2 linked regions of the Corallococcus sp. EGB genome follow. The protein of the gene in region 1 interacts with the protein of each later gene in a pairwise test. Links are inferred from orthologs where the notes say so. Each region holds a gene or a part of one and is shown in the gene's direction. Other genes may lie near its edges. The genes, in order: lpdA and odhB.

Region 1 (9,248 bases):
GGCGGAGCGTCCTCGGTCGTCGTGGGGACCCGCGCCATCGAGGACCTCGCCTGGCTCACGGAGGTCTCCGAGCGCTTCCCGGGCCGCGTGGTGGTCGCCGCGGACGTGAGGGGCCGCGAGGTCGTGACGCGCGGTTGGACGTCCGGCAGCTCGCGCGACATCCGCGACGTGCTGTCCTCGCTGGAGCCCCTGCCCCTGGGCGGACTGCTCGTCACGGCGGTGCACAAGGAGGGACAGCTGGGCGGCGTGGACCTGCCCTTGATGGAGGAGGTCGCCCGTTCGAGCCCGCACCGGCTCTACGCCTCCGGTGGCGTGACGACGCTGGAGGACCTCCGCGCGCTGTCGAAGGTGGGGGCCGCTGGAGCCGTCGTGGGCATGGCGCTCTACACAGGTCGGTTGGATGCGCGCTCGGTCGCGAGGGAGTTCACGTCATGAGCACCGTCACGACGGTGGTCCGCGAAACGAAGGAGACCCAGGTCACGGTGGAGCTGGCGCGTGGGACGGGCGTGGCCCGCGTGGACACGGGCCTCAAGTTCTTCGACCACATGCTCGCCACCTTCGCGCGCTACGCGGGCCTGGACCTGACCCTGCGGGCTCGCGGCGACCTGCGCCACCACCTGATGGAGGACGTGGCCATCACCCTGGGCACCGCCGTCCAGCGCGTCATCCCCGCCACCGCCGCGCGCTACGGCGAGCGCACCCTGCCCATGGACGATGCCCTGGTGCAGGCGTGTCTCGACGCGGGCGGGCGCTTCTACTACCGGGGCCCGTTGAAGAGCCGCCTCTATGAGCACTGGATGCGGTCCTTCTGCGAGCACGCGCGCATCTCGCTCCACCTGCGCGTGCTGCGCGGCCGCGACAGCCACCACCTCACCGAGGCGGCCTTCAAGGCGCTGGGGCTCGCGCTGCGCGACGCGATGGTGGACTCCGGCGTCGTCTTCAGCATGAAGGGCAGCGTCTCCCTGGAGGTGAAGTGATGCTCCGCCGACGGATCATCGTCTGCCTGGACGTGAAGGGCGGCCGCGTGGTGAAGGGCGTCCAGTTCGAGGGCCTGCGCGACGTGGGCGACCCGGTGGAGCTGGCCCGGCGCTACGAAGAAGCCGGCGCGGACGAGGTGACCTTCCTGGACATCTCCGCGAGCGCCGAGGAGCGGCAGACGCTGTGGGACCTGGTCCAGCGCACCGCGGAGCGCCTCTTCATCCCGCTCACGGTAGGCGGGGGCGTGCGCACCGTGGACGACGTGGGACGCGCGCTGCGAGCCGGCGCGGACAAGGTGAGCATCAACTCCGCCGCCGTCGCCACGCCCGCGCTGCTCACCGGCTGCGCGGAGCGCTTCGGCGCCCAGTGCGTCGTGGCCAGCATCGACGCGAAGCGGGAGGGTGACCGCTACCGCGTCTATACGCACGGCGGAAGGCGGCCCACCGACCTGGACGCCGTGGCCTGGGCGAAGGAGTGCGTCCGGCGCGGCGCGGGCGAGGTGCTGCTCACCAGCATCGACCGCGATGGGGCTCGCACGGGCTATGACCTGGAGCTCACCCGGGCGGTGGCGGAGGCGGTGGAGGTCCCCGTCATCGCCTCCGGGGGCGCGGGCCGCGCGGAGCACGTGAGTGATGCGTTGACGCTCGGCGCGGCGGATGCGGCACTCGTCGCCGGTATCCTCCACGACGGCCTCACCACGGTGGGCGCCTTGAAGTCCCTGTTGAACGACCACGGCATCGCCGTCCGGAGCACGACATGAACGCCGACCCGCGAGACTTGATGGAGGCCGCCGCCGACGTGGCGCGCAAGGCCGGTGACGTGGCGCTGGATTTCTTCCGGCGCGGCATCGCCGTGGACACCAAGAGCGATGGAACCCCCGTGACGGTGGCGGACCGCACCGCCGAATGGACGGCCCGCGAGTGGCTGGAGGCGCGCTTCCCCCAGGACGGCATCCTGGGCGAGGAGTTCGGCGAGTCGCGTCCGGGCGCGAAGCGCCGGTGGATATTGGACCCCATCGACGGCACGAAGACCTTCATCCGCGGCGTGCCGCTGTGGGGCACGCTGGTCGCGGTGGCGGAAGGGGAGACCATCCTCGCGGGCGCGGCCTACTTCCCGGCCGTGAACGAGCTGCTCGTCGCGTCCCCGGGCCTGGGCTGCTTCTGGAACGGATCCGCGGCGCGCGTGTCGGATCAGGACTCGCTGGCCCGGTCCGTGGTGCTCGTCACCGACGAGCGCTTCCTCCAGAACCCCGCCAAGGGCGCGGCCTGGCGCGAGCTGTCCCGGCAGGCGTCCGTCTCCCGCACGTGGGGCGACTGCTACGGCTATCTCCTCGTCGCCACCGGCCGCGCGGAGGTCATGGTGGATGAAGGCCTGTCGCCCTGGGACGCGGCGGCCCTGCAGCCCATCATCGAGGAGGCCGGCGGCGTATTCACCGACTGGAAGGGTGCTCGCACCGCGTTCGGCGGAGACGGCATCGCGACCAACGCGGCGCTGGCCGAGCGCGTGCGCGAGGTGCTGCGCCCGGGAGTCCAGCCATGACGCTGGACCTCTCCGGGCTGAACTTCGACAAGGGGCAAGGGCTGGTGACGGTGGTGACGCAGGACGCGAGCACCGGCGACGTCCTCATGGTGGCGCACGCCGACCGCGAGGCGCTGGAGCGCACGCTCGCCACCGGTGAGATGCACTACCGCTCCCGCACCCGCGGCCTCTGGCACAAGGGCGCCACCAGCGGAAACACCCAGCGCGTCGTCACCCTCACCGCGGACTGCGACGGCGACGCGGTGCTCGCGCGCGTGCGCAAGGCCGGCGCCGCGTGCCACACCGGCGAGGAGACCTGCTTCGGCGAAGGCCGCTGGGACGCGCTCGCGCGGTTGGACGCGACGATCGCCGCCCGCGCGGCGGGTCCCCATCCGGAAGGCGCGAAGCCCAGCCACACGCGGCGCCTGCTGGAGGACCGCAACCTGCGCCTGAAGAAGCTGGGAGAGGAGGCCGCGGAGCTCGTCACCGCCCTCGCGGACGCGGACCGGCACCGCGCCGTCGAGGAGGCCGCCGACGTGCTGTTCCACGTGCTCGTCGCGGTGCGTCCGCTGGGGGTGACGCTGGATGAGGTGAAGGCCGTCCTCGCCGCCCGCGCCCGGCCGAAGGTGCCCTGAACTCCCAGGATACCCGGGCGTGTCAGGTGCGACCCAGGTGCAGTTGTCCAATCCCACTGCATCCTCACAGCGTGGCTGGCACACAGCCACGCCAAAGGTGCAGGCGTGTGTCCGCTACTCTTCAACCGCCTCTGTGATCCTGGTACAGATTCCAGCCTGCGACACGGGCCGTGCCCGACGAAGCGGCCCCGTCGTCATCAGCGTTCGCATCCCGGAGGCTTCGTGTCTGCCACGTACCAATCCGAACTCATCGACCGCGTCCTGTTCTCGCGCTGGCACAACCCGCCGACGAAGGACGACGTCCAGGCCATCATGGCGCAGATGGAGGACGCGACGCAGCGGCTGGGACAGAACGTGCTCTACATCGCGTCCATCAGCCCGAAGGCGAAGGTTCCCGACGCGACCGAGCGCGCGCACCTGAACCAGATGGTGGCCGAGGGCCGCCGCTACTGTGAGCAGTCCTGGCTCGTGTACGAGGGCACGGACCTGCAGCACAACCTCCAGCGCGTCATCATCTCGGGCGTGCTCATCCTCACGCGCACGTTCGACAACTACCTGTCGGTCGCCAAGTCGGCGGACGCCATCGTGAAGGACGTCTCCACCGCCCTGAAGAAGGACGCGGCGCCCATCTTCCGCCAGGCGCGCGAGCGCGGCCTCATCGCCTGAGACCCACGCGGGCGACGTCGGAAGCCCTCCGACGCCGCGTGCGTCGTGGCGCCCGAGCTACCGGGCGCCGTTGATCTCCAGCTCCTTCAGCTCCACCCCCGGCCGCTCCGGTAGGACGCTCACCGCGTCCACGTCGAGCAGGGGGACCGCGGGCTTGCAGATCTCCCACCGGCCCGTGCCCTGGAAGCGGCACACGGTGGGATCCACGAAGAAGCCCTTGCCGTCCGGCTCCGCGTGCCCCACGCCGTCGGGAGCGCGGATGTGCGCCCGCAGCGAGCCCGGCCCCGTGGCCTGGACCTGGAAGGACACCGCGACCTTGAGCGCCGGCGCGTATGCGAGCCGCAGCGTACCGTCCGAGCCTGGGCCCGAGCCCGCGTCCGCCATGGGCAGCTTCACCCCGGACAGCTCGTTCCGGTCGACGGCACGGAACGCGTCCCCGGGGCCCGTCTGCTGATCCGGCTGGATGGGCTGCGTCTCCACCGCGCCCGCCGTGTAGGGCGCCGCGAGCCGGGGCGCGCGCGGGCCCTGCTGCACCGCCGCCGCGTTCACGAGCGACAGGGGCACCTGTTCCGTCCGCACGCACGTGGGCGCCAGTTCCTCCAGCAGCGTCAGGAGCGCCGGTTCCACCACCTCACCCGTCACGGCGGCGGGCCCCACGGCTAGGCGCGCGAGCTCCTGGCAGGCAGTTCCCAGGGCGGGCCCCGCGCGCTCCAGGCCCCAGCGCGCCTCCGGCAGGTCCGGGGTCCCCCGTCGGGCGGCCTCCCGCAACGCGCGCGTCACGGCCTGGCCGCAGGGGTTGTTGGCGGGGGCGCAGCGCTCGCACAGGGTGGCGAGCATCGCGCGGGGCGGGCCGTCCGCCTCCGAGGGGGGCTCGCGGGAGGCCAGGTCCGGGCCCCTGGCGCAGGCGGCGGCGGGTGGGGTGAGACAGTCGCCGAGCTGGCGGCTCGCGTCGCTCCAGGCCGTGCCCGCATCCTCGCCGGTGCCGCCGTCCGAGGAGAGGAGGTCCCCCAGGACGGCGTCCAGGCCGCGGCACGCGGCGGGGCCCAGGTCGGGCGGGGTGAGCTTCACCGGCGTCGCGCCCGGCGCCTGCCCGGGGGCCCGCGGCGGGGGCGGGGCTTGATGCGACACGTAATAGAGGCGCGCGAACGCCAGCAGCGCTACTAGCATCAAGAGAAGCGTGTGGAGCGGGAAGCGACGCACGAGCAAACTCCTTGATTCCAACCGGGACCGGGGGTTATCAGCGCCCGCGAGTTCCATCCGCAAAAATGACCGGAGGCGTGTGTGGCTGAGACTTTCGACGTGGTGATCATCGGCTCGGGTCCTGGCGGCTATGTGGGCGCCATCCGCGCGGCCCAGCTCGGGCTGAAGACGGCCATCATCGAAAAGGACAAGCGCCTGGGTGGCACGTGTCTGCACCGCGGCTGCATCCCCACCAAGTCGCTGCTGTGGACGGCGTCGCTCTTCCACCACATCAAGGAGTCGTCCGACTTCGGCATCGACGTGGCGAACCCGACCGTGAACTGGGCCAACGCCCAGAAGCACAAGGACAAGGTCGTCACGAAGGGCGCCAACGGCATCGACTTCCTGATGAAGAAGAACAAGATCACCGTGGTGAAGGGCCACGGCCGCATCGCGGGCAAGGGCAAGGTGGAGGTCACGGCGGAGGACGGCTCCAAGCAGACCCTGGAGACGAAGAACATCATCATCGCCACGGGCTCCGTGCCCAAGTCCCTGCCGAACGTGGCGGTGGACCACAAGCGGGTGATGAACAGTGACTCCATCCTGACCATCGACCGCATCCCCAAGAGCATCATCGTCCTGGGCGCGGGCGCGGTGGGCTGCGAGTTCGCCTCCGTGTTCAACCACGTGGGCAGCAAGACGGCCATCGTGGAGTACATGCCCGCGCTGCTCCCCATCGAGGACGCGGACATCTCCAAGGAGCTGGACAAGATCTTCCGCCGCCGCGGCATCGACGTGCACACGGGCTCGGCGGTGCAGAAGGTGGAGCACACGGCGGACGGCGTGCGCGTCACCATGACGGTGGGCAACGAGACCAAGACGCTGGAGGCCGAAATCCTCCTGTCGGCGGTGGGCCGCTCGCCCGTCACGGACGACGTGGGCCTGAACAAGACGGCGGTGCAGGTGGACCGCGGCTTCATCAAGGTCGACACGCTGTGCCGCACCAGCGAGCCCAACGTCTACGCCATTGGCGACGTCATCCCCACGCCGATGCTGGCCCACATGGCCAGCGCCGAGTGCGTGATGGTGGTGGAGCACATCGCCGGGAAGAACCCCGCGCCCATCAACTACGACCTGACCCCGTCCGCCACGTACTGCTACCCCGAGGTGGCGTCCGTGGGCCTCACGGAGAAGAAGGCCAAGGAGCGCGGCTACGACGTGAAGGTGGGCATCGCCCCCTTCGGCGCCGTCACGAAGTCGGCCATCTCCAACGAGTCGGTGGGCCTCATCAAGATCGTCTCCGACAAGAAGTACGACGAGGTGCTGGGCATCCACATCATCGGGCCGCACGCCACGGAGCTGCTCGCCGAGGCCTGCGTCGCGATGAAGCTGGAGATCACCACCGAGGAGCTGGCCCACACCATCCACGCGCACCCGACGCTCTCCGAGATCATGCACGAGGGCGCCGAGGCCACGCTGGGGCACCCGCTGCACTTCTAGCGGGCATGGCGGCCCGGCCGCTTCTGGCCGGGCCCGCCGTAGAGCGCCCCCAGTGAGGCCGCCAGCGCGGCCAGCCGTTGGCGCAGCGGTTCCGGGGCGAGCACCTCCACGCCCGCCCCGATTTCGCACAGCTGGGAGACCGCGATGGCCTCCCGCTCGAAGTCCAGCGTCACCTTCCGCTCTCCGCCGCGTGCCGCGGGTGCCTGGTCCAGGCGCTCACTGTCGGCCGGGGGACGGAGCCTCCGCAGCGCTGCTTCGCCTTCCGGGGTGCAGGCCAGGGTGACGTCGTAGCGCGGGCGCGCGGTGGCGAACTTCGCGCACCAGTCCTTCCAGAACGCGGGCAGGTCGAAGCCCGGCGGGCGGGTGAAGCCCTCGGGCCGCAGCCGCACGTCTCCAATGCGCCCGCCCCGGAAGACGCGCGGCCCCTTGTCCGTCCCGGCGACGAGGTACCAGCGGTCCGCCTTGATCACGAGCCCGTAGGGGTCCACCGTCCGGCGCGAGCGGGCGCCTTCGAAGTCCTGGTAGCTCAGCGACACGCGGCGGTCCTGCCAGGCGGCGTCGCGCAGCTTGCCCAGGTGCGGCAGGGGCTCGCGGCCGGTGAACCAGCCGGAGGCGTCCACGTGGAGCCGCTGGCGCGCGTGCTCCAGCGCGGGTTGCTGGAGGGCGGGGAGGGCCGCCGCCAGCTTCACCAGCCCCGTGCGCAGCGGCGTGGACAGGCCCAGGTCCTCCAGGGCCCCGTGGGCGCCCACCGTGGCCAGGGCCTGGAGCTCCGGACGCGTGAGGCCGGTGAGCTGCGTGCGCCAGCCCTCCATCAGCGCCACGCCGCCCGCGGCCCCTCGCGTGGAGTAGACGGGGACGCCCGCGGTGGAGAGGGCGTCCAGGTCCCGGTGCACGGTCCGGCTGGAGACCTGGAGCTCGCGCGCCAGCTCGCCCACGGTGCTGCGGGGGCGGGACTGGAGGCGCATCAACAAGTGGACGAGGCGATCCGCGCGCATGGGTCCTCCGGCCTGGAAGCGAGGTGCAGCCTGGACCGGCAATCATGACAGGGGTTGTCAGGATTGGGCGTGCAAGGTGGCGCGTGAAAGGGGAGCACTGACATGAAGCCACTCGAAGGACAGGTGGCCCTGGTCGCGGGAGCGACTCGGGGCGCGGGCCGGGGAATCGCGACGATGCTGGGGGCGGCGGGGGCCACGGTGTACTGCACCGGGCGCAGCGTGAGGGGGAACCTGGCGAGCGGGGCGTCGCGGCCGGAGACGATTGAAGAGACGGCGGAGCAGGTGACGGCGCTGGGTGGGAAGGGCATCGCGGTGCGGGTGGACCACAGCGTGGAGGAGGAGGTGGAGGCGCTGTGCCAGCGCATCCGCTCCGAGGCCGGGAAGCTGGACGTGCTGGTCAACGACATCTGGGGCGGGGAGACGCTGCACGAGCTGGGCTTGCCGTTCTGGAAGCAGTCGCCCGCGAAGGCGCGCCTCATGTTCGACCGCGCCGTGTTCACGCACCTGGTCACCAGCCGGCACGTGGTGCCGTTGATGCTGGAGCGCGACCGGGGCCTCATCGTGGAGGTGACGGATGGGGACTCGTTCGGCTACCGGGGCGGCGTCGCGTATGACGTGACGAAGATGGCGGTCATCCGGCTGGCCTTCGCGATGTCGCGCGACTTGCGCCGCACGCACATCACGGCGCTGGCGGTGACGCCGGGGTTCCTGCGCTCGGAGGAGATGCTGGACGGCTTCGGGGTGAAGGAGTCCAACTGGCGCGACGCGGTGAAGATCGTCCCGGACTTCATCGCGTCGGAGACGCCGGCGTACGTGGGCCGCGCAGTGGCGGCGCTCGCGGCGGATCCGCACGTGCACCGCAGGGCGGGGCGCGTGGTCGCGTCGTGGACGCTGGCGCGCGAGTACGGCTTCACGGACCTGGATGGCTCGCAGCCGCACTGGGCGGAGTACTTCGAGCGGACGTATGGGAAGCCGTATACGGTCGCGGACGACGCGGCCTATGCGTCGTGGCTCGGGGGCTCCATCGAGATCGTCTGTCCCGACTGGCCCCGCTACTGAGACGCACGGTGCATGCCCCTGGAGGCCATGCGAAGCGCTATGGTCTGACGCGAGAGGTCGCGCACATGGCCAAGGGGCACCGCAGGAACGACGAGCCGGATCGGATCGACGAGACCCGGGTCGCACCGCTCGACGACGACCTGGACGAGACCGAAGAGGTCCGGACCGAGCAGACCCAGGTGCCGGCCTCCGCCCAGCGCGACGCCGCGGAGGCCGCTGCCCGGGCCGCAGGAACTCCCGGCCGCAGGACCTGGGGCAACCAGAAGCGGAGCGCGCCCCCCACGGCTCCGCGTGTGCCTGAGCTCACGGGCCTTGAGCCCCGGATGGCACCGCCGCCCGTGCCCGATGACGACGAGCCCGCCCTGGAGACCCGCGTGGACGGGCTCACGCCTCCGCCTCCGCCCCGGATGCGGGGAGAGGACGACGCGGGCCCCTGGAAGGAGGAGGAGGACGAGGGATACGCCGCGCCGGAGACCGCCGTGCGTCCGTCGCGTGAGGACGGCCGGGGGCGCGCGGGCGAGGGCGGGCGCCCGCCGCGCGGAGGTGCACGCGCGAACGGGCAGGGCGCGCCGGAGGTGGCTCGTCCGGGGCGCGCCGTGACTCGCGAGGAGGGACAGGGCCTGCCGGAGATCGTCCGCCCGGGTCGAAATGGTGCTCGCGAGGAAGGGCAGGGCCTGCCGGAGATCGTCCGCCCTGCTCGGCCCGGTGGCCCCGCGCG
Region 2 (9,321 bases), 3.4 Mb from region 1 along the record:
CTCCTCCGGGTCCTTCACCGTGTCCACGGTGAGCGCCAGCGACACGCCCTCCACCTCGATGACCACCAGCATCCGCTCCGCGATGGCCACCTTGTGCTGGACGCCCAGCCGCAGCGCCACGTCCAGCACGCACACCGCCTGGCCGCGCAACTCCACGTACTCGCGCAGGTAGGACGGTCCGGTGGGCAGGGGCCGCGTCAGGGGCTGGAGCAGGACCTCCTTCACGGAGTCCAGCGGCACGGCGAACTCGCGCTCGCCCACGGACAGCCGCAGCACCAGCAGGGCCCCGGTCCGCGAGCGCCGGCGCGCGTTCTCCAGCGCCTCGCCCACGCGGGCCAGCAATTCGTCCGCGCGGAAGGGCTTGGCCAGGAACGCCTCCGCGCCCAGCCCCAGGCACGCCTCCGCGCGCTGCTTCTCCGAGGAGATGATGATGACCGGGATGTCCGCCGTGCCCGGGTCCGCCTTCATCCGCTGGAGGACTTCGTCCCCGTCCATCTCCGGCATGGACAGGTCCAGCAGCACCGCCGCCGGATGCAGCCGCCCCACCTTGTCCAGCGCTTCCCGGCCGTTGCTCGCCGTGTGGATGGTGTAGTGGCCGGAGAGGATGGCCCGCTCCAGTGCCAGGATGGCGTCGCTGTCATCCACCAGCAGCAGGGTCGGCAGGCTCACGTTCTTCAGGCCCCGTTCAGGAACTGACGCACCGTCTTGGTCAGCTCGTCGTGCGACACCGGTTTCTGGATGAAGGCGTTGGCCCCCGCCGCCGAGCCGCGCTGGCGCAGGTCCTCGCCCTTCTCCGCCGTCAGCAGGATGACCGGCACCTTCTGCACCTGCGCCTGGGCGCTCGCGCGGACCTCCTTCACGAAGGTGATGCCATCCATGTTCGGCATGTTGATGTCGGCGATCACCACGCTCACCGGCACCAGCCGCAACAGCTGCAACGCGCGCTGCGCGTCCTCCGCCTCGACGATGCTGACCCTGAGGTTCATCAGGTAGATCTTGAGGATGTTGCGGACGGTCGGGCTGTCGTCCACCAGCAAGACGTTGGTGCTCACTGTGCCACGGCTCCTCGCGCAGGCTCCGCGACGTGCGGGAGATGCCTGCGCTGCATGGGGAATCCTACCGTGAGCGCTCCGACGGGCGGAAGCGGGGGGCCCCCGTCCGCCGGGGAGCCTGGCAGGCGAATGTCTGGACTCTCCGAAAAAGGTCGGATGGCCTCAGCCTTCCTTCGGCGCGGGGGTCGCGGGGACCCCTTCTGGCGGTTCCACGGTGTCCACCGGGGGTGCGCCCACCGCGTGGTAGCCGCCGTCCACGTGAATCATCTCGCCCGTGGTGGAGGAGAGCCAGTCCGACAGGAGTGCACAGGCCGTCTTCGCCACGTGGTCATGGCTGTCCTTGTCGCTCCAGCCCAGCGGCGCCTGCTTCCCCCAGTACTGGGCCAGCGCCTTGAAGCCCGGGATGCCCTTGGCCGCCACGGTGGCCAGGGGGCCGGCCGCGAGCGCGTTCACCCGGATGCCCTTGGGGCCCAGGTCGCGCGCCAGGTAGCGCACGGTGGCCTCCATGGCCGCCTTGCACACCCCCATCCAGTCGTAGATGGGCCACGCCTGCCGGTTGTCGAAGTCCAGCGCCACGATGGAGCCGCCCTGGGTCATCAGCGGCGCGCACGCCACCGCCAGCTCCTTCACGGAGAAGGCGGAGATGCGGAACGCGGTCTGCGCGCTCTCCCACGGCGTGTTGAGGAAGTTGCCGCCCAGCGCGTCCTCCGGCGCGAACGCGATGGCGTGCAGCACGCCGTCCACGCGGCCCCACTTCTGCCGCAGCGCCTCCGTCAGCGCCGGAAAGTGCGCCGGGTTCGTCACGTCCAGCTCCAGCACCTCCGTGCCGGGCTTGAGCCGCTTCGCGCTGCGCTCGGTGAGGGACTTCGCCCGGCCGAACCCGGTGAGGATGACTTCCGCGCCCTGCGCGATCGCGTGCTCCGCGACGCCGAAGGCCAACGACTGCGGGGTGAGCACGCCGGTGATGAGCAGGTTCTTGCCCTGGAGGAGCATGTCGGTACGTTTCTGAAAGAGGTGGGAAAGAGGGGGCGTGTGCTTACCACTCCTGAACGGTCGTTGGGGGCCCCTGGCCCCCGTCCCGTTCGCCCCCGGATGTACGCCTGTTCAGCATGACCAGGGCCCCGGGGCCTTCTTTGAGCCCCGCCGAGCCCGAGGGAATCCGGAATTCAGTGAAGCTGCGCTCACGCGGGGCATGACTCCATCTGCTCCCTTGAGTGAAGCCTGCCAGCCGGGCACGACGCGGTTCAACAAACCTGAGGCGAAAACCCCCCAACGCAGCGCCCATCCAGTAAAAGACCCTCGCCATGGCGAATTTCCAGGACAGTTTCCTCTCGGGTGGAAACATCGACTTCATCGAGGGGCTCTACGCGCGCTTCCTCGAGAATCCGGGCAGCGTGGACGCGAGCTGGCGCGAGGTGTTCGAGCGCAACAACGGCACGGGCCGCCCCATCTTCAACACGAAGTTGCTGGAGGCTCCGACACCCGCCGCACCGGAAGGCAAGGAGGGCAAGGGCAAGGGCAAGGCGAACGGCGCCGCCGCTCCGGCCGCCGCCGCGGCGCCCCAGGCCCCTGCCGCTCCGGCGCAGGACATGGGGCTGCAGTCGAAGGTGGATCAGGCCATCACCGCCTTCCGCCTGCGCGGCCACCTGCGCGCGACGCTGGATCCGCTGGAGCGTCCCCGCCCGCAGCTGGGCCACGTGGCGGACGTGGCGCTGATGGACGAGAACCACTTCTCCGCGAAGGAGATGGAGCAGGCGGTCGAGTGCAACAACGTCTTCCCGCAGCAGCGCGTGCGCCTGTCGGAGCTCGTCACGCGCCTGCGCCGCACGTACTCCAGCCACATCGGCGTGGAGTTCATGCAGATGCTCGACAGCGAGCGTCGCCGCTGGCTCATGCAGCGCATGGAGCACAGCGAGAACCGCACGCAGTTCTCCGTGGAGGAGCAGCGGCACATCCTCACCAAGCTCTCCTACGCGGAGGGCTTCGAGAACTTCCTGCACACGAAGTACGTGGGCGCCAAGCGCTTCAGCCTGGATGGCGGCGAGGCCCTCATCCCCATGCTGGACGCGATGCTGGAGGTCGGCAGCAGCATGGGGCTGAAGGAGCTGGTCATCGGCATGGCCCACCGCGGCCGCCTCAACGTGCTGACCAACATCCTGGGCAAGAAGCCGGATCAGATCTTCAGCGAGTTCGACGGCCCCAAGGACCCCAAGGCGTACCTGGGCCGCGGCGACGTGAAGTACCACATGGGCTTCTCGTCGGACCACGCCACGCGCTCGGGCAAGAACGTGCACCTGTCGCTGGCGTTCAACCCCAGCCACCTGGAGTGCGTGGGCCCCGTGGTGGAGGGCCGCGTGCGCGCCAAGCAGGACCGCGGCGGGGACACCGAGCGCACGCAGGTGATGCCGCTGCTCATCCACGGCGACGCGGCCTTCATCGGCCAGGGCATCACGTCGGAGACGCTCAACTTCTCCGGCCTCAAGGGCTACACCACGGGCGGCACGGTCCACATCGTCATCAACAACCAGGTGGGCTTCACCACCGACCCGTCGGACTCGCGCACCAGCATCTACTCCACCGCCATCGCGCAGATGCTGGACATCCCGGTGTTCCACGTGAACGGGGATGACCCGGAGGCGTGCGTGCACGCGGCGCGGCTGGCGGCCGAGTACCGCCAGACGTTCAAGAGCGACGTGGTCATCGACCTCATCTGCTACCGCCGCTACGGCCACAACGAGGGCGACGACCCGTCCTTCACCCAGCCGGCGATGTACGACCTCATCCGCAAGCACCCGCCGGTGCGCGCGCTCTACGCGAAGGCGCTGGCGGAAGCGGGCCGCATCAGCGCGGAGGACTCGGACGCCATCAAGCAGCGCTGCTTCCAGGACTTCGACGCGGCGCTCACCCGCGCCCGCCAGGAGAGCCAGTTCAAGGAGCCCAACGCGCTGGAGGGCCTGTGGAAGCCCTACAAGGGCGGCCTGCTGAAGAACGCGCCCCAGGTGTCCACGGCGGTGGCCAAGCCCACCCTGCGTGACGCGCTCCAGAAGCTGGCCACGGCGCCGGAGGGCTTCAACGTCCACCGCGACGTGGAGCGCACGGTGCTCAAGAAGCGCCAGGGCATGCTGGAGAGCGAGGAGCTGCAGTGGAGCGAGGGCGAGTCGCTGGCGTACGCGACGCTCCTGTCGGAGGGCTACGGCATCCGCCTGTCCGGCCAGGACAGCGAGCGCGGCACCTTCAGCCACCGCCACGCGGTGCTGCACGACACGCAGACGGGCGAGGAGTACGTGCCCCTGCGCCAGTTCGCTTCCGGCAAGGCGACCTTCAACGTCTACAACAGCCCGCTGTCGGAGATGGGCGTGCTGGGCTTCGACTACGGCTACAGCCTGGACGTGCCGGACGGCCTCACGCTGTGGGAGGCGCAGTTCGGTGACTTCGCCAACGGCGCGCAGATCATCATCGACCAGTTCATCGCCGCGGCGGAGAGCAAGTGGCGGCGGCTGAGCGGCATCACGCTGCTGCTGCCGCACGGCTACGAAGGCCAGGGCCCGGAGCACTCCAGCGCGCGCCTGGAGCGCTTCCTGGACCTGTGCGCCGAGGACAACCTCCAGGTCTGCTACCCCACCACGCCCGCGCAGATCTTCCACCTGCTGCGCCGCCAGGTGCTGCGCCCCGTGCGCAAGCCGCTCATCATCATGTCGCCCAAGAGCCTCCTGCGCCGTCCGGAGGCGACCAGCCGCATGGACGAGCTGGCCACGGGCGCGTTCCAGGAAGTCATCCCGGACGCGAAGGCGGACCCCGCGAAGGTGAAGCGGCTGCTCTTGTGCAGCGGCAAGGTGTACTACGACCTGGCCAAGGCCCGGGACGAGCGCAAGGACGACTCCATCGCCATCGTGCGCGTGGAGCAGCTCTACCCGTTCCCGCAGGACGAGCTGGCGAAGCTGGTGGCGAAGCTGCCGGCGCTCCAGGAGCTGTACTGGGTGCAGGAGGAGCCGCGCAACGCGGGCGGCTGGCACTTCATGTTCCCCCACCTGCACGACCTGCTCTCCGGCCGTTCGCAGCAGCAGACGGTGAAGCTGGGCTACATCGGCCGCGCCGAGGCCGCCAGCCCCGCCACCGGTTTCACGAAGACGCACGACTACGAGCAGCAGCTCATCATCGAAGAAGCCATCCTCCGAGGACCCCAGAATGGCCGTTGAACTGAAAGTCCCCCCGCTCGGCGAATCCATCACCGAGGCCGTCGTCGGCAAGTGGAACAAGAAGCAGGGTGAGTCCGTCGCCGCGGACGAGCCGCTCGTCGTGCTGGAGACCGACAAGGTCACCATCGACGTGCCGGCCCCCGCCGCCGGCAGCATCGCGTCCATCGCCTTCAAGGAGGGCGACAAGGTCCGCGTGGGTGACGTGCTGGGCACCATCGAGGCCGGTGCCGGCGCGGGCGCTCCCGCCGTGGCCGCCGCCACGCCCGCGCCCGCCCAGGCCGCGGCGCCGGTGGCCGCGCCGGCCGCTCCGGTGGCCAGCGACACGCGCATCACCCCCACCGCCAGGAAGATGGCGGAGGAGAACCGGGTGGACGTGGGCCAGCTGAAGGGCTCCGGCGCCGGTGGCCGCATCATGAAGGAGGACGTGCAGGGTCAGCTGAACCGCCCGGCCGCCGCCCCGGCCCCGGCCGCGCCGTCCGGCCCCCGCCCCAACGCCGCGCGCGAGGAGCGCGTGCGCATGACGCCCCTGCGCAAGCGCGTGGCCGAGCGCCTCATCCAGGCGCAGTCCACCGCCGCCATGCTCACCACCTTCAACGAGGTGGACATGGGCGAGGTGATGGCGCTCCGCAAGAAGTACAACGACAAGTTCCAGGCGAAGCACGGGGTGAAGCTCGGGTTCATGAGCTTCTTCATCCGCGCGTCCGTGGAGGCCCTCAAGGCGTTCCCGCAGATCAACGCGGAGATCGACGGCGAGGACGTCATCTTCAAGCACTACTACGACATCGGCGTGGCCGTGAGCGGCAGCCGCGGTCTGGTGGTGCCGGTGGTGCGTGACGCGGACAAGCTGTCGCTCGCGGAGCTGGAGAAGACGGTCGGTGACTACGGCGGCCGTGCGCGCAACGACAAGCTGACGATGGCGGACCTCACGGGTGGCACGTTCACCATCACCAACGGCGGCATCTTCGGCTCCATGCTGTCCACGCCCATCCTGAACCCGCCGCAGACGGGCATCCTGGGCATGCACAACATCGTGGAGCGCCCCGTGGCCCGCGACGGCCAGGTGGTCATCCGGCCCATCATGTACATCGCCCTGACGTACGACCACCGCCTGGTGGACGGCCGTGAGGCGGTGCAGTTCCTCGTGCGCGTGAAGGAGTGCATCGAGGACCCGGAGCGCCTGCTTCTCGACATCTGACGGACACTCCGCGCCTGGAGCGGGGACGCAAGACGGGCAATTCCCGTGGGCCGGCTGGACTTCCAGTCGGCCCTTTCACTACAACTAGAGCCGTCTCCCCGGTCGTCGGGCAGAACGGGTGGCCTTCCCCACGGCTGCCCTGCAAACGCAAGGAAGCGCAATGGCAACTGGTACCGTGAAGTGGTTCAACGACGCGAAGGGCTTCGGCTTCATCACCCAGGACGGCGGCGGCGAGGACGTGTTCTGCCACCACACCGCCATCAACATGGATGGTTTCCGCACCCTGGCCGAGGGCCAGAAGGTGGAGTTCGAAGTCACCAAGGGCCCGAAGGGCCTGCAGGCGCAGAACGTTCGCGCCGCCTGATTCGCGTCCTCAGCCATTCCCCACGGACTGGTTGAAGTCAAAGAGGCCCGGACCCGCGGTGGGGTTCCGGGCCTCTCCTTCTTCCAGGCGTGGCGCCGCGCGGCCTACTTCTTCAGGGTCTGCTCGAAGTGGGCGATGACGCGCTCGTACTGGCGCTCGGTGACGACGGGGTCCGGCACCATGTGCGTGAGGCCGGACAGCGGCAGCAGCTGGTGCGGCTTGCCCGCGCGGAAGAGGGCATCCGACAGCTTCAGCGTGTGGAAGAAGTACACGTTGTCATCCGCGGTGCCGTGGATGAGCAGCAGGGCCCCAATGGGGCTGTCCTTCTTCGCGTACGTCAGCAGGCTGCTGACCTCGTAGGCCTGGGGGCTCTCCTCGGGCAGGCCCAGGTAGCGCTCGGTGTAGTGCGTGTCGTAGTCGCGCCAGTCCACCACCGGGGCGCCGGACACGGCGGACTTGAAGAAGTCCGGGCGCTTCAGCGCGGCCAGCGCGGCCATGTAGCCGCCGAAGCTCCAGCCGGTGATGCCCACGCGGCTCAAGTCCATCTCCGGCACCTCCTTCGCCAGGGCCTGCACCGCCTCAATCTGATCATCCAGGGTGACGGTGGCGAAGTCGTGCTTCACCGCGCGGTTCCAGTCGGAGGTGCGCAGCGGCGTGCCGCGCCCGTCCACCTTCACCACCAGGAAGCCGTGGTCCGCGAACCACTGGCTGAGCAGGTGCGCGGCCATGGACTGGTGCACGACGGTGACGGTGGGGCCCGCGTAGACCTCCACGATGACGGGCAGCTTCTGGCCGGGCTTGAAGTCGCGCGGCTTCACCAGCGAGGTCCAGAACTTCTTCGGGCCCACCTGGCGCACCTCGAAGTTCGGCGTGAAGGGCGGCTCCTGCGCCACCTCGGGCAGCTCGCCCAGCTTCGTGCCGTCGGCCTTGAGCACCAGCGTGCGCGGCATGCTCTTGGGGCCCTGGGTGTTGAGGACGATGAGGCCGCCGTTCTTGGAGACGAGGCCGTTCTCCACGGCCGGGCCGGTGGTGCCGGTGGACACCTGCTCCGGAGCGCCGCCGGACTTCACGCGCCACAGGTGGCTTTCGGTGGGGTTGGGGCCGCCGGTGAAGAAGAGCGTCTTGTCCGCCTGGACGAAGCGGGCGAGGTTGCGGAAGCCCGCGTCCGGCTTCACCACGGAGCGGTCCAGCTCACCGTTGGCCTTGCGCAGCTCCACCTCCGCGCCGCCGTTGCGCTCGGTGTACCAGAGGAAGCCGGAGCCATCCTCCAGCCACAGCGGGAAGTCCTGGGCCAGCTCCACCCACGCGTTGTCCTTCTCCGTGAGGAGCACGCGCGTCTTGCCCGTGGCGGGGTCCACCGCGAGCACCTGCTCCTCCGTCTGGAGGCGGTTCTGCACCACGAGGGTCAGCGGCCCGCCCTTGTCCCACTTCACCGTGGCCAGGTAGGGGTACTTCGCCGCGTCCCACTGCGCCCACACCGTCTTGCCGCCGGCGGCGGGCGTGATGCCCAGGCGCACCTTCGCGTTGGCCTTGCCGGGGCGCGGGTACGGGAACACGTCCCCGCCCTTCTCCGGGTGCATCACGTCCACGATGGTGAGCTTCTCCACGTCGGACGTGTCGGACTCCGTGTACGCGATGGACTTCGAGTCCGGGCTCCACCAGTAGCCGGAGAAGCGGCTCATCTCCTCCTGCGCCACGAACTCCGCCAGGCCGTGCGTCTTGTCCGCCGTCCCGCCCTGCGTGACGCGCTTCTCCTGGTTGTTGGAGAGCTCCACCCGGTAGACGTCGTGGTCCCGGACGTAGGCCACCTGCTTGCCGTCCGGCGACAGGCGCGGGTCGATGACGCCGGGGCCCGTCTTGAGCTCCGTGGACTTCCCCGTCGCGCGGTCCACCACGTAGAGGCGGCCGGAGAGGGGCACCAGCAGCTGGGTGCCGTCCTCGGAGAGGCTGTAGGAGGTGAAGCCCCGGGCGCTCACGCGCATGCGCTCGCGGCGGGCCTTCTCCTCGGGGGACAGGGTCTCCTCGGCGCCCTTGAGCAGGGCCTCCGGAGTGAGCAGCTCACGCGCCTGGCCGCCGGCCACGTCGAACGCGTAGAGCATCTGCACGTTGGACGTGGGGGACGTGCGCAGGAAGAGGACGGACTTCTCGTCAGGGGTGATGCGCGTGCCCACCGGGCGCCCGCTCTGGAAGCGGCGCGTCTCGGCGTACTGGCGCAGGAAGGTGTCCGGCTGCTTTTGCGAAGGGGCCATGGCGGAGGGTTTGCGCTCCTGGGCGATGGAGGGGGCGCTGCTCATGAGGAGGAGCGCGGCGGCGGTGAGGACCTGACGCATGCGTAGCTGAATCCCCGCGCGAGGCGGGGCTCCTTTCGCGAGAAGGTGCGGGCAAGCCTACACTCCGGCCGCCGCGCGGCCCTCCCAACGTCCGGCCCTGGTGAGGATTCCCACGGGAAGCGGGCGGCGCCCGCGGCACCTGGACCTTCCCGCTACTTCAGGTTCTGCTGGAAGTGGGCGATGA

Evidence for each region.
Region 2: the proteins of lpdA (region 1) and odhB interact in binary tests that used the Escherichia coli proteins (3 or more experiments, as listed by UniProt). The link is inferred for Corallococcus sp. EGB from one-to-one orthologs.

What each region holds. Positions count from the first base shown.
Region 1 is NZ_CP079946.1:4,473,792-4,483,039, forward strand. Bases 4,351-7,277 are described here. They hold lpdA (dihydrolipoyl dehydrogenase), read left to right. Parts: upstream 4,351-5,078; coding sequence 5,079-6,476; downstream 6,477-7,277. Other genes in these bases: KYK13_RS18760 (hypothetical protein), read right to left, coding at 4,351-4,964; KYK13_RS18770 (YafY family protein), read right to left, coding at 6,473-7,277. In the rest of the region: KYK13_RS18730 (HisA/HisF-related TIM barrel protein), read left to right, coding at 1-435; KYK13_RS18735 (imidazoleglycerol-phosphate dehydratase), read left to right, coding at 432-977; imidazole glycerol phosphate synthase subunit HisF, read left to right, coding at 974-1,738; hisN (histidinol-phosphatase), read left to right, coding at 1,735-2,517; bifunctional phosphoribosyl-AMP cyclohydrolase/phosphoribosyl-ATP diphosphatase HisIE, read left to right, coding at 2,514-3,131; KYK13_RS18755 (DofB protein), read left to right, coding at 3,354-3,797; more of KYK13_RS18760, read right to left, coding at 3,855-4,350; more of KYK13_RS18770, read right to left, coding at 7,278-7,471; KYK13_RS18775 (SDR family oxidoreductase), read left to right, coding at 7,574-8,530; KYK13_RS18780 (hypothetical protein), read left to right, coding at 8,596-9,248. UniProt on the Escherichia coli protein: Lipoamide dehydrogenase is a component of the glycine cleavage system as well as of the alpha-ketoacid dehydrogenase complexes.
Region 2 is NZ_CP079946.1:7,843,977-7,853,297, forward strand. The notes cover bases 4,341-7,340. They hold odhB (2-oxoglutarate dehydrogenase complex dihydrolipoyllysine-residue succinyltransferase), read left to right. Parts: upstream 4,341-5,237; coding sequence 5,238-6,443; downstream 6,444-7,340. Other genes in these bases: KYK13_RS31835 (2-oxoglutarate dehydrogenase E1 component), read left to right, coding at 4,341-5,248; KYK13_RS31845 (cold-shock protein), read left to right, coding at 6,604-6,807; KYK13_RS31850 (S9 family peptidase), read right to left, coding at 6,912-7,340. In the rest of the region: KYK13_RS31820 (response regulator), read right to left, coding at 1-669; KYK13_RS31825 (response regulator), read right to left, coding at 675-1,052; enoyl-ACP reductase FabI, read right to left, coding at 1,215-2,045; more of KYK13_RS31835, read left to right, coding at 2,357-4,340; more of KYK13_RS31850, read right to left, coding at 7,341-9,137; KYK13_RS31855 (S9 family peptidase), read right to left, coding at 9,290-9,321. UniProt on the Escherichia coli protein: E2 component of the 2-oxoglutarate dehydrogenase (OGDH) complex which catalyzes the second step in the conversion of 2-oxoglutarate to succinyl-CoA and CO(2).